3 regions of the Streptomonospora nanhaiensis genome follow, and region 1 is predicted to be linked to each of the others. Evidence: predicted binding sites of a transcription regulator. Region 1 holds the regulator's gene; each other region holds the start of a gene.

Region 1 (4,348 bases):
ACCCTGGCGGCGCTGCACGCGCACTTCTCGGCGGTTCCGCGCGACGCCGCGTTCGGCAACGGCCGCTACGCCCGCCAGGTGCTGGAGCGCATGATCACGCGGCAGGCGGGGCGGCTGGTGCGCGGCGGGGACCTCGCGGCCGAGGACTTCAACGCGCTGCTGCCCGAGGACATCCCCGCCCCCTGACCCGGGGCCGCGCGGCGGGGCGCCGGGGCGGGCGGGCGCCCGCCCGGGCGGGGGCGGCCGGCCGCGGGAGGGCCGTTCCGGCGGCCCGTCCCCGCGGTGGCGTAGCGTGGCCGTGCGGACTCACGGCGTGTGGCCATGCCGCCTCACATCGCAAAACACACCAAAAGCAATTGACTTCCCTCGCAAAACGGACATAATCAAAGGAAGAACCAACCAAACGGACCGACACACGTGGGGCGCACGCGTGAGGCCGGCACCGCGCAGGAGCCGGCACCCCGCACCCACACGAGGGGGTCACCGGCGCGGCCGTGCCCGGTGCGGCCGCCGCGGACCTCCCGCCCCGGCGGCGGGCCGTGCCGCCCTGCCCGCGGGCTCGACTCCGAGACGGTCGCCGACCACCCGCGCAGTCGAACCACGGAGCACGCCCGCATGATCCTCACCTGCACGCCCAATCCCAGTGTCGACCACACCCTCGAAGTCCCCAGGCTCGAGCCGGGCGAGATCCTGCGCGTCCAGTCCGCGCGCACCCAGGCCGGGGGCAAGGGCGTCAACGTCTCGCGGGCGCTGCGCCGCAACGGCCGCGACACCACCGCCGTGCTCCCCGTCGGCGGCCCCCAGGGGGCCGAACTCACCGCGCTGCTGGGCGACCTGCCCTGCGTCCGGGTGCCCATCACCGACGCCACGCGCACCAACATCACCGTCACCGAGGCCGACGGCACCACCACCAAGCTCAACAGCAGCGGCCCGGCCCTCACCACCGCCGAGGTAGAGGAGCTGCTGGCGGCCCTCGACGCCGAACTCGCGCGCGAGCCGCAGTGGCTGGTGGCCAGCGGCAGCCTGCCCGGTGGGACCCCTCCCGACCTCTACGCCCGGATCGGCCGGCTGGCGGCCGCCCGGGGCGTGCCGGTGGCCCTGGACACCTCGGGCAAGCCCCTGGAGGCGGCCGCGGGCGCCGGCGACTTCGCGCTGCTCAAGCCCAACCTGGAGGAGCTGGCCGAACTGCTGGGCCGCCCCCTGGAGACCGTCGGCGACGTGGTCGGGGCGGCGCGCGAGGTGGTGTCCTGGGGCAACCGACTGGTGCTGGTGACCCTGGGCGCCCACGGGGCGCTGCTGGTCGACCGCGACCGCACCTGGTGGGCGCAGGGCCCGGAGGTGGTGCCGCGCAGCACGGTGGGCGCGGGCGACTGCTCCCTGGCGGGCTACCTGTCGGCCGAGGGGCCGCCCGAGGAGCGGCTGTGCCGCGCGGTGGCGTGGGGCGCGGCGGCCGTGGCGATGCCCGGAACCACGGTTCCCGGGCCCGAGGACCTGCGCGCCGGCGAGGTGCGGCTGGTGGCCGATCCCCCGGCGGACTGGCGGGTGGCCGACCTCTAGAGCCTCCCGCGCGGAAGGCGGGGACACGGGTCGTACGGACCGCGTACGCGTGTGCGGCGCGGCGGTGCGGCACGCGGGGCGCCGTGCGCCGGCTGCGGCGGCGGGCGCCCTTGGCGGCGGCCGGGGCGCGGGCCGGGCGGCGGGCTCCGGTCTCCGCCGGGACGGCCGCCGGCGGGGTGCCGCGCCCGAATGTCACCGCCTGCTGTTAGAACTCCGGCATGAGGAGTTCCTGGCCGGGTTCGAGGGTGGACTCGCTGAGCCCGTTCACGCGCACGATCTCGTGGACGGTGCGGCGGGGGTCGTCGCCCGGGCGCACGCGCTCGGCGATCTCCCACAGGGTGTCGCCCTCGCGCACCACCACGGTGCCCGGGGTGGAGCCGTTGAGCACGGAGTCGGTGGCGGTGTTCGAGGCGGCGGCGCCGGCGGTGGTGGCGGCCATGAACGCGGCCGACAGCAGCGCGGTGGCCAGCACCGAGGCCGAGGCCACCACGACCACTCTGCCGCGGCGGGTGAGCCGGTGCCGCCACAGCGACACCGCGGGCGCCAGCACGGCGCCGGGAGCCTCTTCGGGCCGCTGCGCGGCGGCGCGGGAGGCGGGCGGACCGGGGCGCGGACGGCTCCTGCGGACCGGGCGGGGGTCGGGCACCGCGCGCCACTCGGGGATCTCGCGCGCCCAGTCGAACGGCTCGGCGGCGGTGCTCCCGCTCTCGTGGTCGGCACCGCGGCCCCGGCCGCCCCGCGCGGGGTCCTCGGCACCGCCCGCGCCGGTGTGGCGGGCGCTGTCGGAGCCGTCGTCGGCCGACACGACGGACAGGCGGCGCGGCACCGCGCGGCGCGCGGCGGACGACGTTGACCAGGGCACAGGGGATTCGCACGCGGATGCGGATTCAGCCGCGGAAACAGTCATGGTCACTGCCCTCACCTTCGTACGCCCGTTCGTTAGAACTGACGTTCGATTACTACCGCATACGAGCGAATTTTTCAGCACCATCTCGAACGTTTGTTTGATATTGCCGTGTACACGCACTAACGTTGGACATGTTTCGCCGCGGTATCGGCTGCGCCACTCCAGGTGGCGGCACGCGCGCTACCGCTGCTGAAAAACCCGCTCGACTGGTCGGCTCCGCCTTTTCGGGGATCCGCCCGACGTCCGCACCGATAGCCGCACCATTTGACCCACCGACCGCCGAGGAGGCCGGCCGTGCCGGAGGAGAACCACGGAACCCAGGAACCTCACGCGGGCGGAACCTCCGTCACCGCGCTCCGGTCCTCTGCCGCGTCTTCCGCCGATCCACAGGGGTCCGCCGAGGGAACGGAGGGGGCGCCGCAGCTCACGGCCCGCCAGCAGAGCGTGCTGAGCTGCATTCACCGCTACGTGCGGCAGCGCGGGTACCCGCCGTCCATCCGCGAGATCGGCGACGCGGTGGGGCTATCGAGCCCGTCCAGTGTTGCGCACCAGTTGAAGGTCTTGCAACGCAAGGGCTATCTCCACCGCGACCAGAATCGCCCACGAGCGGTGGAAATTCGCATACCGGGACAGCCCCCGGTGCGCTCCTGGGACCAACTGGAGGACACCCCCGAGGCCGACGGCTCCCGCGCCACCGACGTCCCCGTGGTCGGCCGGATCGCGGCCGGCGGCCCGATCCTGGCCGAGGAGTCCATCGAGGACGTCCTCACCCTGCCCAAGCAGCTCGTGGGCGAGGGCCGGCTGTTCATGCTCAACGTCGTCGGCGACTCCATGATCGAGGCCGCCATCACCGACGGTGACCTGGTCGTTGTCCGCCAGCAGCCCGACGCCAACAACGGCGACATCGTGGCCGCCTTGCTCGACGACGAGGCCACGGTGAAGGTCTTCAAGCGCGACTCCGACCACGTGTGGCTGCTGCCGCGCAACGACGCCTACGAGCCCATCAACGGCGACCAGGCCACCATCCTGGGCAAGGTCGTGGCGGTCCTGCGGCGCGTCTGACCCGTTCTGTAACGACTTCGCCTCGCTTTGGTACGGGTCCGTGATCTTCGCCGTAGATCACGGACCCTTATCCGATTCGGAACCCAAGGGTTACCGGCACGGTCACCGGCGGCCTCCCGCGCCCGCCCCCGCCGCGCCGCCCCCGGGCGCCGCCGCTGCCCGCAGCCCCCGCCCCGCCGCCGCCCGGCGGGCAATACCGTGGTGACCATGCCCCTCGTGCCTCCGCCGCCCGCCCGCGCCGCACGCGCCCTCGCCGCGCTCGCGGCCCTCCCGCTGCTGCTGCTCGGCACCGCGTGCTCGCCCGAGACCGATCCCAACCCGATCGCCTCGGCGCCCGGCGTGCGCCCGGCCGAACGCGACATCACCTTCACCAGCGGCCCCGACACCCTGCACGGCACGTTCGCGCTGCCGCCCGACGGCGGCGAGGGGCTTCCGGCAGCGCTCATCGTCTCCGGCAGCGGCCCCACCGACCGCGACGGCGACAACCCCGCGCGTCCCGACGCCGGCACCAACGAGAACATCGCACGCGTCCTGGCCGAGGCGGGCGTCGCGTCGCTGCGCTACGACAAGCTCGGCAGCGGCGCCACGGGCATGGCCTCGCGCGATCCCGAGGCCCCGGTCGACTACGGCGTCTTCGCCGACGAGGTGGCCGCCGCCTACGCCTTCATGGCCGACCAGCCCGAGGTCGACCCCGCGCGGCTCGTGGTGATCGGCCACAGCGAGGGCGCGCTGTTCGCGCTGCGCGCCCACGAACTGGCGGGCGGCACCCCGCCCGCGGCCCTGGTGCTGGCGGCCCCTCCGGGGCGGCGCTACCTCGACGTC
Region 2 (4,348 bases), 4.7 Mb from region 1:
CTGCCCGCCCAGCTCGCCCTGGGGCACCGCGCGCAGCACCTCGTTGGGCTCGTTGTAGTCGGCCTGCGGCATCGCCTGCAGGGCGCTGAGCAGGGACCGGTCGGCGCCCTGGTCCTGGGCGTACTCCACGATCCGGTCCTTGCCCACGGGGAAGTCGAGCCCGGACAGGATCTGCCGGAGTCCCTCGACGTCGTGCAGCACGGCCATGGCATCGCTCCTTTCCACCGCGTGGCCCCGGCGCCGCCGAGCGGTGTGGGCGCGGTCGGCGCGGCTCGGCGCCGCCGGGCGTGCGCGGGGACGACTACCCGGCGCACCACCGGGCCATTCGCGCGGCTGCCGGTGAGGGCGGCGGCGGGGCGCCGGACGCTCAGCCGCCGGAGCGGGGGGCGCGGGGCGGGTGCTGCTCGGGCGCCGGCGCGATCCACAGGGCCTCGGCCGCCTGCAGGCCCAGTGCCTGGTCGCGCTGGTCGCCGGGGGCGCCCACGCGCACCATCAGCGAACCGCCGAAGGGCTGGCGGCCCACCAGCTCCACGCGCATGCCGATCCCGATGCGCTCCTCGGACAGGTAGCGCAGCAGGTCGGGGTCGGAGTCGTTGACGCGCACGATGACGCCCACGGTGCCGGGCTCGGCCGCCGACAGCAGCCGGGTCTCGCGCTCGACCACGCGGCCGTCGCGGGTGGGGATGGGGTCGCCGTGCGGGTCGACCAGGGGGTCGCCCAGGTGGGCGGCGATGCGGTCGACGAAGCGGTCGGAGACCACGTGCTCCAGGATCTCGGCCTCGTCGTGGACCTCGTCCCAGGAGTAGCCCAGGGCCTCCACCAGGTAGGTCTCCAGCAGCCGGTGGCGGCGCAGCACGGCCAGGGCCGCCTTGTCGCCGGTCTCGGTGAGGCGGACGTCGCCGTAGCGGCGGTGCTCCACCAGCCCCAGCTCGCTCAGTTTGCGCAGCATGCCCGAGACCGAGGAGTTGGACACCGCCAGCCGCTCGGCCATGGCGGAGATGGTCACCCGGCCCGAACCGCGCTCCTGCAGGTCGTAGATGACCTTGACGTAGTCCTCGACCGAGGTGGACGGCCGCTCCCCTGGGTTGCCCATGCTCGCTACGGTATCGCGCCCCAGGGGAACCGGGCGCGGGCCGCCGGGCGCGCGGGCCGCCAGGTCCGAAACCGCCGGGGTTTCCGGCCCCAGGCCGCCGTGACCGAAACCCGGGACGGTCTTTTACCAGGTCACGGTTTTGTCGGCGATCATGGGTGCGCTATTCTTCGTACAAAGGTTCGATTTCGGCCTGTCTTCCCCGAGGGTGCCTCCGCGCCCCTCCGGCCGCGGCATTCGGGGGGAAGCCATGGCCGTACCGCTCACCGCCAGACCCGCGCGCACCGCGCCCGGCGCCGCCGCGCCGGCGGGGGGCCGCGCGCGATGACCCCGCCCGCCGACCCCTTCGTCCACCTGGACGTGGTCTCCTCGGCGTCCATGCGCCACGGCGCCACCCCGCCCGCCGCCCTGGTGGAGCGCGCGGCCGAACTGGGCATGGACATGCTCGCGCTCACCGACCGCGACGGCGTCTACGGCGCCGTCAAGCACGTGCGGGCCTGCCAGGCCGCCGGGATCCGCCCCCTGCTGGGCGCCAGCCTGGCCGTGGCCGCCCCCGAGGGGGGCCGCGTCACCCTGCTGGCCCGCGGCGCCCGCGGCTGGGCCTCGCTGTGCCGCCTGGTCAGCGCCGCCCACGCCGAGGGCGCGCGAGGGGTGCCCGCCCTGTCCCGCACCGCCCTGGCCGCCCACGCCGAAGGGCTGGTGGTGCTGCTGGGGCCCGAATCCGACGTCGCCCGGGCCGCCGCCCAGGGCCACCTGGAGGGCGCGCGCCGCCGCCTGGAGCGCTGGCGCGAGGTCGCCGAGACCGCCGTCGAACTGGTCGACCACTACGGCCCCGGCCAGCACCGCCGCGCCGCCGCCCTGCTGCGCCTGGCCGCCGACACCCGCACCCTGGCCGTGCTGGGCAACGCGGTGCGCTACGCCCGCCCCGGCGAGGCCGAGGTCGCCCGCGTGCTGGACGAGGCCCGCCGCTGGCTGCCCGGCGGCGCCCCGCCCGAGGTCCCCGACACCGGCGAGGCCCACCTCAAGGGCACCGCCGAGATGGCCGCCGTGGCCGAGCGGATCTGCGGCCCCGACCCCGCCGCCGCCCGCCGGCTGCTGGCCCACACCCGCGCCCTGGCCGCCTCCTGCGCCCTGGACCCGGGCGCCGACCTGGGCATGGACCGCCACCACCTGCCCGAGGTCCCCGGCGCCCGCGACCGGCTGTGGCTGGCCTGCCGGGAGGGCATGGACCGGCTGGGCAAGGCGCGCGACACCCGCGCCCGCGACCGGCTTGCCCACGAACTGGACATCATCGAGCGCAAGGGGTTCTCCGCCTACTTCCTCACCGTCGCCGACATCGCCCGCCGCATCCGCGCCGCCGGCATCCGCTGCTCCATCCGCGGCTCGGGCGCCGGCAGCCTGGTCAACCACCTCATCGGCATCTCGGCGGTGGACCCCCTGGCCCACGGGCTGCTCATGGAGCGGTTCCTCACCCACAGCCGCACCGGCCTGCCCGACATCGACCTGGACGTGGAGTCGGCCCGCCGGCTGGAGGCCTACGGGGTCGTCATGGGCGCCTACCCCGACGCCGCGTGCGTGTCGATGATGGAGACCTACCGCGCCCGCAGCGCCATCCGCGACGCCGGCACGGTCATGGGCGTGCCGCCCCACGAGATCGACGTGCTGGCCAAGGCGTTCCCCCACATCCGCGCCCGCCAGATCCGCACCGCATGCGCCGACCTGCCCGAACTGCGCTCGGTGGGGCTGGGCGGCGCCCAGGTGGAGACGCTGTTCCGGCTGGCCGAGCGGCTGGACGGGCTGCCCCGCCACATCGCCATGCACCCCTGCGGGATCGTGGTGTCGGACTCCTCCCTGCGCGACCGCGCCCCCCTGGAGCCCAGCCGCGTGGGCTACGACATGGTCCAGTACGACAAGGACGACGTCGAGGAGATGGGCCTGATCAAGCTCGACGTCATCGGGGTGCGCATGCAGTCGGCCATGACCCACGCCCTGGCCGAGATCGAGCGGGTGGAGGACACGCGCGTGGACCTGGACGCGCTGCCCCCCGACGACCCCGCCACCTACGCCATGATCCGCTCCTCGGGCACCCTGGGCTGCTTCCAGATCGAGTCGCCCGGCCAGCGCGAACTGGTCTCGCGGCTGCGCCCGGCCCACATGGGCGACCTCATCGCCGACATCTCCCTGTTCCGCCCCGGCCCGGTCAACAGCGACATGATCACCCCCTTCATCGCCGCGCGCGGCCGCGACCGCGCCCTCGACCTGCCCAGCCCCGTGCTGGAGGGCGTCCTGGCCGAGACCGGCGGGGTGGTGATCTTCCACGAGCAGGTCATCGGGGTGCTGCACGCCATGACCGGCTGCGGGCTGGACCAGGCCGAGGCGATGCGCCGGCAACTGGGCACCGAGGAGGGCCGCGAGGAGGTGCGCCGGCGCTTCACCGCCATGGCCGCCGACTGCGGCCACGACCCCGCGGTGGTGGAGCGGGTCTGGCAGGTGCTGGCCTCCTTCGGCGCGTTCGGGTTCTGCAAGGCCCACGCCGCGGCCTTCGCACTGCCCACCTACCAGTCGGCCTGGCTCAAGCGCCACCACCCCGCCGCCTTCTACGCCGGGGTCCTCACCCACGACCCCGGCATGTACCCGCGCCGCGCCGTCATCGACGACGCCCGCCGCTTCGGCGTGCCGGTGCTGGGCGTGGACGTCAACCGCTCCGACGCCGGATGGCGGGTGGAGCCCGCCGGCAACGGCCGGCTGGGCATCCGCGCCGGACTGGCCGACGTCAAGGGCATCACCGAGGCCGAGGTCGAGGCGCTGGTGGCCGGGCGGCCCTACACCTCCCTCAGCGACGCCGCCCGCCGCGCCCGGCCCTCCCGCGACGTGCTGGACCGCCTGGTCCAGGTGGGCGCCTTCGACTCCCTCTACGGCATCGGCACCGACCCCGGCGCGCCCACGCGGCGCGACCTGCTGCTGCGGGCGGGCGCCCTGGAGCGGGCCGGGCGCCGGGCTCTGGGCGGGGGCCAGCTGCCCATGGCCCTGGAGGCGGTGGAGGCCCCGCCGGAGGAGGGGCTGCCGGCGATGACGCCCGCCGAGGAGGTGCAGGCCGAACTGGAGGTGCTGGGCTACGACGCCTCCCGGCACCTGCTGGACTGCTACGCCGAGCTGACCGCGGAGCTGGAGGCCGGGTGCGGCGCCGTGCGCGCCCGCGACCTGGCGCGGGTCCCCGCCGGCGCCGAGGTGCTGGTGGTGGGGGTGAAGGTGGCCACC
Region 3 (4,348 bases), 1.3 Mb from region 1:
CGGCTGAGGCGCTGCTGCTGCGGGCGTTCGAGGAGGCGACCACGGACACGCCCACGGCGGCCAGTCTGAAGAGCCGGATGCGGCTGCTGGACCCCACGTTCGACGAGCGCAACCACGGCTTCCGCAACTTCCGGGACTTCCTGGCGGCGTTTCCGCAGCACGTGCGGCCGGTGGGGCACTCGGGCGCCGACATCACGCTGGCGCGGGTGCCGGTCGCGTCGTAGCGTACGTGTGTGATTGGTTGGTTTTGTGTGGGGACCGGGGTGCCGCACCGGTCGGGGCTCGGTAGATTTGCCCCATGAAGCGCATCCTCGCCCTGGTTGCCCTGGTGCCGTTGACCGCCTGCTCGGGCACCGGTGCGGTGGACCCGGTCGAGACGCGGGCGCCGGTGCCGCTGCCGGCGAGCCCGGTCTTCGACTACCAGATCGGCGGCGCCTCCACCCCCGCCGAGGACGTCGAGGTCGTCATCCGCGACCGCGAGGCCCCGCCCGCCGAGGGGCGCTACAACGTCTGCTACGTCAACGGCTTCCAGACCCAGCCCCAGGAGCTGGGGTGGTGGGAGGAGGAGCGCCCCGACCTGCTGCTGCGCGGCGCCGACGGCGAGTACGTCGTCGACGGGGAGTGGGACGAGGTGCTGCTGGACATCTCGACCAGGGACAGGCGCGCGGCCCTCGCGGAGATCGCGGCCGCGTGGATGGCCGGGTGCGCCGCCGACGGCTATCAGGCCGTCGAACTGGACAACCTGGACTCCTGGGTGCGCTCGGACGGCCTGCTGACCCCCGGCCACGCGGAGTCCTACGCCCGGCTGCTGACCGGTGCCGCGCACGACGCGGGCCTGGTGGCGGGCCAGAAGAACGCCGCCGAACTGATCGAGCGCGTCGGCGGCGGCCCCGCGGCCGGGTTCGACTTCGCGGTGGCCGAGGAGTGCGGCCGCTACGACGAGTGCGGGGTCTACCTGGGCGCCTACCCCGACCGGGTGCTGGATGTGGAGTACCGCGCGCGGGACATGCCCGCGGCCTGCGGGTTCGTGGAGCAGGGGGTGTCGGTGGTGCTGCGCGACCTCGGCGTGACCGCCCCGGACGACCCCGCCCACGTCCGCGGTACCTGTGCCGACTTCTCCTAGGACGACGGTCCGTCCCCGTCGCGCCGCGGCCTCCCCGCCTGTGCGGGGAGGCCGTCGGCGTCAGATGAGGGCCAGTTGCCCGGTGGGCGGCGGCTGGGTGGCGGGCGGCGCCGGGCGGTGGTCGGCGGATCCGGCCGGGCGCGCCAGGCCGTGGCGGCGGGCGGCCTCGTGCACGCGGGCGGCGACCAGGGCGCGGTAGGGCTTGGGGGCGTAGGCGCCGCGCCGGTACAGCTCGCGGTAGCGCGGCACGAGCCGGGGGTGCTCGCGGGCCAGCCAGGCGAGGTACCACTCGCGGGCGCCGGGCCGCAGGTGCAGGGTGATGGGGGTGAGGCTCGCGGCCCCGGCGGCGGCGATCGCGGCGACCGTGGCGTCGATCTGCTCGGGGGAGTCGGTGAGGCCGGGCAGGATCGGGGCCATCAGCACCGAGCAGCGCAGGCCGCGGTCGGCGCAGCGGCGGACGACGTCGAGGCGGCTCGCGGGGCGGGGGGTGCCGGGTTCGACCGAGCGCCACACGGATTCGTCGAGGGAGCCGACCGACACCGCCAGGCCGACGTCGGTGACCCGCGCGGCCTGTTCCAGGAGGTGGAGGTCGCGCAGGATGAGCCGGCCCTTGGTGAGGATGGAGAACGGGTTGGCGAAGTCGCGCAGCGCGGCGATGATCTCGGGCATGAGGCGGTAGCGGCCCTCGGCCCGCTGGTAGGGGTCGGTGTTGGTGCCCATGGCGATGGGTTCGCCGCTCCAGCGGGGGTGGGCGAGTTCGCGGCGCAGGAGTTCCCCGGCGTTGACCTTGACCATGATCTTGGTGTCGAAGTCGTGCCCGGGGTCAAGGTCGAGGTAGGTGTGGGTGCGCCGCGCGAAGCAGTAGACGCACGCGTGGGAGCAGCCCCGGTAGGGGTTGACGGTCCAGCGGAAGGGCACCTGGGACTCCCCCGGCACCCGGTTGATGATGGAGCGGGCGCGGATCTCGACCGCCACCGGGGAGTCGCCCTGGCCGGCCTGGATCGGCCCGGGTCCGGGCGCGGACAGGCCGGCCCGGCCGGTGCCCCGGGCGGGTTCGGCGGGCGCCACGGCCGCGCGGTCGAAGAGCGCGGGGGCGGTGGAGTCGTCGCGGAGTCCTTCCCATCGCATGCCCCAATTCGAACACAAGTTCGATTTATTGTCCAGCGAAAACCGGACAAAGAACCTGGAAGCCGACACCCGTCCGGGGCCCGCCGGGGAGCGGGATCGCCGGTGCGGCAGGGGTTCCCGGGCCCCGAGGGCGGTCTTTGACACCTGGGGCGGGGGCGACTTCACTGGGCAGCGGAACGGACACCGTGTGAGAAAGGAGACAATCATGTACGAACTTCCCGGTCTGCTCTTCATTGGCGTCGCCGTGATCGCCGACGAGGTCCTGCACATCGAGGGCTGGCGCGGCGAACTCCTCGAAGGGGACCTGGGCTAGCGCCCAGACCACGTTCGTACGGTCATCCATCCGTCCGGGGTCCGCGGGAGCCACCCGCCGGGCCTCTTTTCTGTCCCGGTTTGTTTCGGCGAACGCCGCTTAAGGTGCATAGGGCGCGGATTCTTGAAAAGCGGCATTCACTGATCTTGTCGACCTTTCGGGTATCCGATGACGCCCTCCGCGCGGTGCGGCGGCGGATTCCCCCGCCTCGCGGTTGACATTCGATTCCCGGTCCCATTCACTGGTCGGCGGAACATCCGCCCAGGTGGAGGGGATCCGCGACGTCCGGTCTGCCCGGCGCGGCGGGGCGGCCCGCGGCGGCCTCGGTTAAGCATTTCCGCACCCGCCCCCCTTTTCCCGTTCGGCCCCCGCGGCTGTCCGGGGCGCGTTTTTCCGCACCACGACAGGAGGCATCCGTGGCCGTTTCCGATTCCGACCGCGTGGCGATGCGGCCGCCCTCCCCGCGGCGCGGCGACGACGCCGACCGCATCCACGGGCGCGTCGTCGCCGACCCCTTCCGCTGGCTGGAGGACGACTCCACGCCCGAGTGCGCCGAGTGGCTGGCCGGCCAGGCCGCGCTGCTGGAGCGCCACCGCGCCACCTGGCCCCTGCGCGACGCCCTCCACCGCGACCTCGCCGAACTGATCGGGGTCGGCGCCCTCACCGCGCCCGTGTCCTCTCCGCCCGTGGTGCGCCGCGGCCGCCGGTTCTCCCTGCGCCGCGCGCCGGGCCAGGAGCTGCCCGTGCTCGTGGTGGCCGACCCCGGCGCCGAGCCCCGCGTGCTGATCGACCCCCTGGCGCTGGACCCCGGGGCCCGCACCACCCTGGACTCCTGGCGGCCCTCGTGGAACGGCGCGGTGCTGGCCTACCAGGTCTCCACCGGCGGCAGCGAGCGCCCCGTGCTGCACGTCGTCCGCGTCGCCGACGGCACCCCCGTGGACTCCCCCATCCCGCTGGCCCGGCCCACCCCCGTGGCGTGGCTGCCCAGCGGCCTGGGGTTCCACTACACCGCGCCCGACGGAGAGCGGGGCCGCCGGGTGCTGCTGCACCGGCTGGGCACCGACCCCGCCGACGACGAGACCGTCTACCGCACCGACCGCCCGCACCTGGCGATCAAGTCCGCCCCCGCCCGGCCGTGGCTGATGATCACCACCTCCAGCGGGGTGACCTCCGGCAACACCCTGCTGGTGGTGCCCGAGCCCGGAGCCGAGCCGCGGGTGCTGCACGACGGCGACCGCGACGGCTCGCGCGCCGTGCTGAAGTTCGGTCCGGGCCCGCTGGTGCTGGCCGTCACCGACCTCGGCGCCCCGTTCGGGCGCGTCTGCGCGGTCGACCCCGACGACCCCGCCTCCGGATCCTGGCGCACGCTGATCCCCGAGGAGCCCGGCGCGGTGCTCGACGACGCCGTGCCCCTGCTCGACCCCGACACCGGCGCGCCGTGCCTGCTGGTGAACCGCACCCGCCGCGGGCTGAGCGGGCTGGCGCTGCACGGCCACGACGGCGCCCGCCTGTGCGACGTCCCCGTGCCCGGCTCCGGGTCGATCCGCCGCATGGCCGCGCCGCCCGACTCCGACCGGGCGTGGTTCGCCTACACCGACTTCGTGACCCCGCCGACCGTCTACCGGTTCGACCTGCGGGAGCGGCGGTGCGTCCCCGAGCCGGCCGAGGGCGCGCCGCCCGCGCCCGCCGCCGCGGGCGGCGCTGACCCCGCCGCTCCGCGGGTGCGCCAGGTCGACTACACCGCCGGCGACGGCACGCGGGTCGGCATGCACCTGGTCTTCGCC

The links. The regulator LexA, encoded in region 1, represses DNA repair genes until DNA is damaged. The targets are predictions, from matches to a motif close to TCGAACANNTGTTCGA.
Region 2: HNR12_RS03325 (DNA polymerase III subunit alpha) is a predicted target of LexA. The motif match lies at 1,261-1,276, and genes of this name have one in related genera.
Region 3: HNR12_RS18540 (Rv2578c family radical SAM protein) is a predicted target of LexA. The motif match lies at 2,260-2,275, and genes of this name have one in related genera.

Annotation. Positions count from the first base shown of each region.
Region 1 is NZ_JACCFO010000001.1:5,441,050-5,445,397, reverse strand. It holds gene HNR12_RS24210 (right-handed parallel beta-helix repeat-containing protein) at 1-186, shown strand, start outside; gene pfkB (1-phosphofructokinase) at 616-1,557, shown strand; gene HNR12_RS29620 (LysM peptidoglycan-binding domain-containing protein) at 1,763-2,419, opposite strand; gene lexA (transcriptional repressor LexA) at 2,909-3,526, shown strand; gene HNR12_RS24190 (alpha/beta fold hydrolase) at 3,734-4,348, shown strand, end outside.
Region 2 is NZ_JACCFO010000001.1:770,668-775,015, forward strand. It holds gene HNR12_RS03315 (DUF2795 domain-containing protein) at 1-207, opposite strand, end outside; gene HNR12_RS03320 (metal-dependent transcriptional regulator) at 368-1,093, opposite strand; gene HNR12_RS03325 (DNA polymerase III subunit alpha) at 1,415-4,348, shown strand, end outside.
Region 3 is NZ_JACCFO010000001.1:4,186,654-4,191,001, reverse strand. It holds gene HNR12_RS18550 (NYN domain-containing protein) at 1-224, shown strand, start outside; gene HNR12_RS18545 (endo alpha-1,4 polygalactosaminidase) at 299-1,123, shown strand; gene HNR12_RS18540 (Rv2578c family radical SAM protein) at 1,184-2,251, opposite strand; gene HNR12_RS18535 (prolyl oligopeptidase family serine peptidase) at 2,981-4,348, shown strand, end outside.